DNA from 2 places in the Lactobacillus apis genome. Region 2 is predicted to be linked to the other one. Evidence: predicted binding sites of a transcription regulator. Region 2 holds the regulator's gene; the other holds the start of a gene.

Region 1 (4,443 bases), 330 kb from region 2:
TCAAGGATTGGAGAATTAATTATGAAAAAACAAACAGCAGGACGTGATAATTTAGGTGAATTTGCTCCTAAATTTGCAGAATTAAATGATGATGTTTTATTTGGTGAAGTTTGGTCTCGTGAAAAGCAGTTGCCAGCACGTGATCGTAGCTTGATTACTTGTGCTGCTTTGATGTCAAAAGGAGCATATCCACAATTAAAATCGCATATGGGTATTGCAAAAACTAATGGTGTCACCAAAGAAGAAATGGTAGAACTAATTACTCATTTAGCCTTTTATTGTGGCTGGCCCAATGCATGGACTGCCTTTGATTTAGCTAAAGAAGTTTACAGCGAATAATTATAAAAAAGTCTCTAAAATAAGGCGCAAAAATTCCGTTTTAATCATTTCAATCCGAGCTGTATAAATGTTAGAATTGGCTTAACCGCTTATAGCTAGGAGAGACGAATATGACAAAGAAAATTCTGATTTTGCATACTGGTGGGACTATTTCAATGTCTGAAGATGCAGATGGTAATATTAAACCGAATGACCAAAATCCACTTACTGCCATTCAGCTAGAGAATAAAGGCGAAGTTGAATTAGTAACGGAAGAAATTTTTAATGTACCGTCACCGCATATGACACCTCAAAGAATGCTTGAACTTTCTTTACGAATTCGTCGTGCTGAAGCTGAAGGCTTTTTTGGCGCAGTTGTTACTCATGGTACCGATACGCTTGAAGAAACAGCAATCTTTTTAGATTTAACTATTTCAAGTAAAATGCCAGTTGTGGTAACTGGTGCAATGCGCTCGTCTAATGAAGTGGGTAGCGACGGTTTATATAACTTTAGAACTGCGATTACAGTTGCCAGTTCACCTGAATCTGTGGGTAAAGGTGTAGTAGTGGTAATGAACGATGAGATTCATTCGGCCCGCTATGTGACCAAAACCCACACCACCAATGTTGCGACTTTCCGGACACCAACTTTTGGTCCAATTGGAATTGTTTCCGAAGGGCATGTTAATTATGTTCAAACGATTAAACCACAAGCGCATGAACCAATTGATCATGTTGTCTCAAATGTTTATTTGGTTAAAGCATATGCTGGAATGGGTACCGAGCTACTCCACGCATTAAACAAACCTGAAACTAATGGTATTGTGATTGAAGCTTTGGGTGCCGGAAATATGCCACCAGAGACTTTACCTGAGTTGCAGTCTTTACTTGACCACAATATCCCACTAGTCCTGGTATCACGTTGTTTCAACGGAATTGCTGAACCAGTTTACGACTACGAGGGCGGCGGCGTTAACCTTGCTAAAATGGGTATCATTTTCTGTCGTGGATTAACCGGACCAAAAGCTAGAATCAAACTGCTAGTTGGTCTTAGCGCTGGACTTAAGGGTGAGGAATTAAAGAAATATCTCAATAACTAACATTGAGTTTCGCTTAGATGAATATAAAAATATCTTGGTAAAAAGAAGGAAGATAACTTCCTTCTTTTTTGCATAGTTATAAATTGAAAAATATAAATACAATTTATGACAAAATCTTTGATGTAAGCGCTTATGTGATTTATGGAACAAATGACAAAAGTGGTTTTTTGTTTAAATAAGTAGGACAATTTTTTAAAATAAATCATTCCAAAAGTAATATTAGTGATAAAATTAACTTATTAATGAAAGTGATTACAAAAAAGAAGAAGGACAGAATCATGATTTATCAAAAAGATACTAAATGGGATGCTAATTACGATGTTGTTGTATTAGGCTTTGGTGGTGCTGGTGCAACTGCTGCTCGCTTTGCAGCTGATAGTGGCTCAAAAGTACTGCTTGTTGATGCAGCACCAGAAGGTCATGAAGGAGGCAACACACGTTATTCAGCCCAATTAATCGGAACTGGTAATGATTTTGATGAGTTAAAGAAGTACTACAAGAACTTGACTGCACCAATGTCACTTGATGAAGAGATGATTGATACTTACGTTAAAGGGATGGTTAACACACCAAACTATGTCACAAAATATTTAGGTGTAAAACCATGTAGCGCAAAGCAATACGCACCTGAACGTTTGCATCATGCTTACGAAGAATTTCCTGAATTTGAAGGATCAGAATCCTATGATTTCACAACTGTTCGCGAATCTTGGTTTGACGCAGCTTTATGGAAAATCCTAAGAGCAAAAGTAGTTGAACGTAAGGATAACATTGATGTTATGTACAGCACACCTGCCAAGGAACTGATTCAAGACCCTGAGACTCGTAGGATTGAGGGAGTTTTGATTGAACGCGAAGGTAAACTGCTTAAGGTTCAAGCTAAAAATGGTGTGGTAATGACAACCGGTGGTTTTGAAAATAACCAAACCATGGTTGAAGATTATCTTGGCGCTAAGAGATTAGCACCTTTAGGTACTCTTTATAACAAAGGTGACGGTATTAAGATGGCTGAACAAGTTGGTGCAGACTTCTGGCACATGCACAACTTTGAATCACTTGGCTTACTTCACGGAATGGCTTTTGCAGTACCAAAGGGTGAACGTGGTCGTTTGATGCTTGGTGCACAAAATATTGCTGTTGCTCATGGTAGTTCATTTGTTATTGGTGATGATGGTACAAGATACTTCGATGAAGCTGAAGAAAACCGTCATGGTCACATTAAGAATCACGGTCAATGGAAAGTGCCAATTAATCAGGAACACCCTTACTTAATTTTTGATGAGGCTAAAAAGGCAGAATTGGATGCAGACCCAATTATTGGTAGTTATCCAGTATACAAGGAAAATGTAGTTAAGGCCGACTCTGTAGAAGAACTAGCAGATAAGATTAAGGTAGATCCTGCTATTTTAAAAGATTCATTGGAACGCTTCAACAAAGCTGCTCAAACTGGTGATGATCCTGAGTTCCGTCGTGATCCAAAGACCATGCGTGTGTTTGCTGATGGCCCAATTTATGCTATTCAAATGGAGCAGACAATGCTTAACACCCAAGGTGGTGCAAGAAGAAATGCTCAAGCTGAAATTTTGGATACTAAGGGTCAACCAATTCCACATCTATATTCAGCTGGTGAATTTGGTGGTATTTGTGCAAATCAATATCAAGGTGGTAACAACATTGCTGAATGCTTGATTTGGGGTAAGATTGCCGGTGAAAATGCTGCTAAGGCTAAAGACGATGTTACTGTTGATGCAGCAACTGGTGCTTCTAGTCATGATGTTCACTTAACTTCTGACCTTAACCATGAAACTTTTGAAACTGGCAAAGATCAATACATTGGTAGAACCAATGGCGGTATGGGCGGCGAAATCGTCGTTCGTGTTACTGCAGACAAGGACAAGAACTTGAAGAAGATTGAGGTCCTGAAACAAGCAGAATCCGAAGACTACGGCTTAAAGGCAGTCAAGACATTACCTGAAGAAATGGTTAAGCAAAATAAAGTTGATGTTGATGCAGTTTCTGGTGCTTCAAGCACAAGCCGCGGACTAAAAGATGCGGTTAATGACGCATTAAGTAAAATCGATAAATAATTCAAAAATGAAAAGGCCATTTGTTAGGATGGCCTTTTTCTGTACAATTACTTTAATACCACTCCAATAACTTATATTAATTGAATGGACAGGAAAATGAACTTTACTCAATTGCGCTGTTTTATTAAAGCAGTGGATAATTCAAGCTTTACAATTGCTGCAGAGCGACTCAATTTTTCTCAATCTGCGGTCTCAAAAAATATCAAGGATCTTGAGGATACAATTGGTGTGACGTTAATTAATCGTGCACATCATCGTATTTCATTGACCAACGCTGGTAAGTATTTTTACCGTGTTGCACGCAATGTTGTTGATGATATGGATTATACGGTAGCGTATTTGCAAAGTAAGAAAAATGATCCAGAAACGTTGCTGCGAATCGGAGTTTGCGATACACCTTTAGAGCAAAAAATTTTACCAATCTTTTTGCGCAAGCTTCGTGAATCTGGTAGCAATATTAATGTCCAATTTGTCTTTGTCCTTAATAATTCGATTGGCGAATTATTAAACCATCACGTTGATATTTGTGCGATTGCACGTGACGACGTTGATATTGTTGATGACGTTTTGTTTGAGCCACTGATTATGGGAAAAGTGGTTATTGCATGCCCACAAGATTCTGAACTTGCTCAAAAAAAGCTAGTTACAATAGCTGATTTAAAGGACAAAAATATTTTTCTGCTAGATCCTAACAGCTCATTGAATGTTCAAATGAACTTTCAAACTACCCTAATTAATAGTTTGGGAATGGAGCATATTAAATTTGTCCAAGACTTTCTCGCGATGGATATCTATGTGCGTGGAGGCTGGGGTTACGGCATTTTGCCGAACTTCATTGCTGATTCACAATCTGAGGGTATTACTTATGTTCCGATTGATTATCACGATATTTCTCCTTATGGAATTGCGTATATGGACTCTTTTTCAAATAAATCAGT
Region 2 (4,443 bases):
CTTTAACTTCAACAATTTTGTTTGATAGTTGATTGATAAAGTAGCGGTCGTGTGAAACGAACAGTAAAGTGCCATCAAACTTTTGTAAGGCTTGTTCAAGTACTTCTTTAGCTTCTAAGTCTAAGTGGTTAGTAGGCTCATCCATTAGCAAAAAGTTGTTATGCTCAAGGGATAAGACTGTCAGAGTCAGCCTGGCTTTCTGTCCACCTGATAGTTGCCCGACTGTCTTATCAATGTCTTTAGCCGTAAAAAGAAAACTTGCTAGAATTGAACGTACATCCCGCTCGGGCATCGTTTTATGGCGATCCCAAATTGTATCAAGCACTGTTTTGGTCGGATCAAGCAGTTGTAATTCTTGATCATAATAACCGATGTCAAGAGAGGCACCATACTTGATCGAACCACCCTTTGGCTTTAATTCCTTCATGACAGTTTTAAGTAGGGTAGATTTACCAATTCCGTTAGGGCCAATTACTGCAACACGATCGCCCTTGTTAACTTGCAAGGAAATATCTTCGACCATGGTTTTGGTTGGATAACCAATGGTTAAGTCACGTAAAATTAATACTTCTTTTCCGGAAGGGCGTTCACTTCTAAAGTTAATTTGAACCTTGTTTTTATGTTTAGGTGGAGTGATCCGTTCCATTTTTTCTAGTTGCTTACGTCGACTTTGGGCACGCTTAGTGGTTTTAGCTCTGGCAATATTCTTTTGAATGAATTCCTCATCCTTTTTAATTTTTTCTTGTTGCCGCTCGTAAGCCTCTTCTTGCTGCATGTTGCGTAACTCACGCTCAGCAACATAGTTAGAGTAGTTTCCCTTAAAAACAGTTAGCTTACCGAATTGCAATTCAAAAATTTGGTTAGCCAAATGATCTAAAAAGTACTGGTCGTGGGAAACAACCAAGATAGCACCAGAATAGCTCTTTAGATAGGTTTCTAACCAGTCCAAAGTATCTAAATCAAGATAGTTGGTAGGCTCATCGAGCAAAAGTAGTGGTGGCTTACGTAACAACAGTTTAACGAAAGCCAATCTAGTTTTTTCACCACCAGAAAGACTACCAATTGTTTTTGTCCATGTTGATTCAGGAAAATTAAAACCATTTAGAATACTCTTAATATCAGATTGATAAGTGTAACCACCTTGTTGCTCAAAGTTAAATTGAAGTTGGTCATACTGTTTTAGCAGCTGCTTATCCTCAGGATGAGCGGCAATTTTTTCCTGCAGAGTTTGAATATTCTGGCTCATTTGAATTAGCGTAGCAAAAACAGTTAACATTTCATCCCAAATGTTGTTTTCTTCGTTTAAACCATTTTCCTGTGCAATATAACCAACGTCGATGTCTTTATTAATCGTGAATTCGCCATGTGTAGCTTCTTCTTCACCGGTCATAATTTTTAATAGGGTAGTCTTACCAACCCCATTTGGTCCCACTAGACCAATTCGTGCATTTGAATCAATTGAAAAATTGACGTTCTTAAATAGTGTAGTAGCGCCAAATTGTTTCTCTAAGTTGTGTCCTTGTGCAATTATCATAATTTTTCACCTAAAAACTATTTTAGCATACACTGCAGTGCGATAGTGGACGGATTATTGAAGGGAGGAAAAAACAAAGTTAGTGAAGATTTGGTAATTATCAATTTGTTAAGGGATGTACAAATAAGTTTTCACTAAGTCAAAATTTTTTTGGAAAAACTGAAATTAGCCCCTTTTTTATTAATTCAAGATTGTGAAAAAAACATTTGCAAATGCTATCAATTTATAGGTAAAATAATACTAATTGATGAGCTAATTCACAAATAACTCTTAGGCAAAATAAGTTGGAGGCTTTTAGAATGGAAAAAATCAAAATACCGACTGCGACTGCGAAAAGATTACCGTTATATTATCGCTATTTAATTATTTTAAATGAGGCAGGTAAGGAAAAAGTTTCGTCGACTGAATTGTCAGAAGCTGTTCAAGTAGATAGTGCTTCAATTAGACGTGACTTTTCATATTTTGGTGCTTTGGGTAAGCGTGGCTATGGATATGATGTAAAGAGTCTGCTTACTTTTTTCAAAAAGATTCTTAATCAGGATACTCTAACTAATGTTGCCTTAGTCGGTGTTGGTAATTTGGGACATGCGCTTCTTAACTATAATTTTAAGCGGAGTAACAATATCCGTATTTCCTGTGCCTTTGATATTGACCCTAAGATTACTGGTAAAATTTTAAGCGGTGTGCCAGTTTACGAAATGAGCGAGTTGAAGAAACAATTAAGTGATCAGCAAATTACTATTGCCATTTTGACGGTCCCATCTGATTCTGCCCAAAGAACTGCGGATGATATGGTCGAAGCAGGCATTAAGGGCATCATGAACTTTACCCCTATTCGCTTATCTGCTCCAACTGGTGTAAGAATTCAGAATGTGGACTTAGCAACTGAATTACAGACATTGATTTACTTCCTTGACTCGGATAAGGGTAAGAATAGCTAGTAATAAACCTAATAATATCAACGTTTTAAGTGAATTAGCACTTTGATGAAAAAAGTGCTAATTTTTCTTGCTTTTTTTTGGAAAAGGGGTTATTATCATATTTGTAAGTTAGCACTTGGGTAATAGGAGTGCTAACCGGCAAGTAATTAAAAAAGAAATTAAACAATAGGAGGGACAAACGTGTTACAACCAATTGGTGATCGCGTGATCGTAAAAGTTAAAGAAGAAGAAGAAAAAACTGTAGGCGGAATCGTCCTTGCTTCAAATGCAAAAGAAAAGCCAACAGAAGGTGAAGTTGTTGCAGTTGGTGAAGGCAGTTATGCTGACAACGGCGACAAGATTCCAATGTCTGTCAATAAGGGCGACGTTGTTCTTTACGACAAGTATTCTGGCACTAATGTTGAATACGAAGGCGAAAAATTCTTAGTCCTTCATGAAAAAGATATTTTAGCAATTGTTAAGTAATCTAAGGAGCGGATATTATGGCAAAAGACATTAAATTTTCAGAAAAAGCAAGACGTTCCCTATTAAAGGGTGTTGATAAATTAGCTGATACTGTTAAAGCAACTATCGGTCCTAAGGGTAGAAATGTTGTTTTGGAACAATCATACGGTAACCCAGAGATTACTAACGATGGAGTAACAATTGCTAAGTCAATTGAATTAAAAGATCACTACGAAAACATGGGTGCTAAGTTAGTAGCTGAAGCAGCACAAAAGACTAACGATATTGCCGGTGATGGTACTACTACTGCAGTTGTTTTAACTCAAGCAATTATTCGTGAAGGAATGAAGAACGTTACTGCCGGTGCTAACCCTGTAGGTGTTCGTCGTGGTATTGAAAAAGCAACTAACGCAGTTGTTGATGAATTACACAAGATCAGCCACACAGTTTCTTCAAAAGATCAAATCGCTCAAGTTGCTTCAGTTTCTTCAGCTTCAAAAGAAGTTGGTGATTTAATTGCTGACGCAATGGAAAAAGTTGGTAATGACGGTGTTATTACCATTGAAGATTCACGTGGTATCGAAACTGAATTATCTGTTGTTGAAGGTATGCAATTTGACCGTGGTTACTTATCACAATATATGGTAACTGACAACGACAAAATGGAAGCTGACTTAGACAATCCTTACGTTTTGATCACTGACAAGAAGATTTCTAACATTCAAGATATCCTACCTTTGTTGCAAGAAATCGTTCAACAAGGTAAATCATTATTGATTATTGCTGATGACGTTTCTGGTGAAGCTCTTCCAACTTTAGTATTGAACAAGATTCGTGGTACTTTCAATGTTGTAGCCGTTAAGGCTCCTGGTTTTGGTGACCGTCGTAAGGAACAATTACAAGATATTGCTGCTCTTACTGGTGGTACAGTAATTACCGAAGACCTTGGTCTTGAATTAAAAGACACTACAATTGCTCAATTAGGTCAAGCACGTCGTATCACTGTAACTAAGGACTCAACTACTATTGTTGATGGTGCTGGTTCAGAAGATGCTATCAAAGAACGTGAAGATTCAATCAGAAAGCAAATTGCTGATACTACTTCAGACTTTGACAAGAAGAAGTTACAAGAACGTCTTGCTAAGCTAACTGGTGGTGTAGCTGTTATTCATGTCGGTGCTGCAACTGAAACTGAATTGAAAGAACGTAGATACCGTATTGAAGATGCATTGAACTCAACTCGTGCTGCTGTTGACGAAGGTTACGTAGCAGGTGGTGGTACTGCTTTAGTTGATGTTGAAGATGCTGTTAAGGGCCTTAAGGGTGACAACGCAGATGAACAAACAGGTATCAACATTGTTTTACGTGCTTTAAGTGCTCCAGTTCGCCAAATTGCTGAAAACGCTGGTGAAGATGGTTCAGTTATCTTGAACAAACTTGAAAGTCAAGATCCTGAAGTTGGTTACAATGCAGCTACTGACAAGTGGGAAAACATGGTTGAATCTGGTATTATCGATCCAACTA

What was found. The regulator Rex, encoded in region 2, represses fermentation and respiration genes when NADH is low (regulators of the CRP and FNR family bind a similar motif). The targets are predictions, from matches to a motif close to TTGTGAANTANTTCACAA.
Region 1: DKL56_RS07010 (FAD-binding protein) is a predicted target of Rex. The motif match lies at 1,551-1,568, and genes of this name have one in related genera.

The regions. Positions count from the first base shown of each region.
Region 1 covers NZ_CP029476.1:1,473,595-1,478,037, reverse strand. Annotated here, with positions in the region: gene DKL56_RS07025 (cupin domain-containing protein) at 1-19, shown strand, start outside; gene DKL56_RS07020 (carboxymuconolactone decarboxylase family protein) at 19-339, shown strand; gene DKL56_RS07015 (asparaginase) at 450-1,418, shown strand; gene DKL56_RS07010 (FAD-binding protein) at 1,697-3,505, shown strand; gene DKL56_RS07005 (LysR family transcriptional regulator) at 3,602-4,443, shown strand, end outside.
Region 2 covers NZ_CP029476.1:1,144,248-1,148,690, reverse strand. Annotated here, with positions in the region: gene DKL56_RS05525 (ABC-F family ATP-binding cassette domain-containing protein) at 1-1,534, opposite strand, end outside; gene DKL56_RS05520 (redox-sensing transcriptional repressor Rex) at 1,834-2,475, shown strand; gene groES (co-chaperone GroES) at 2,656-2,940, shown strand; gene groL (chaperonin GroEL) at 2,958-4,443, shown strand, end outside.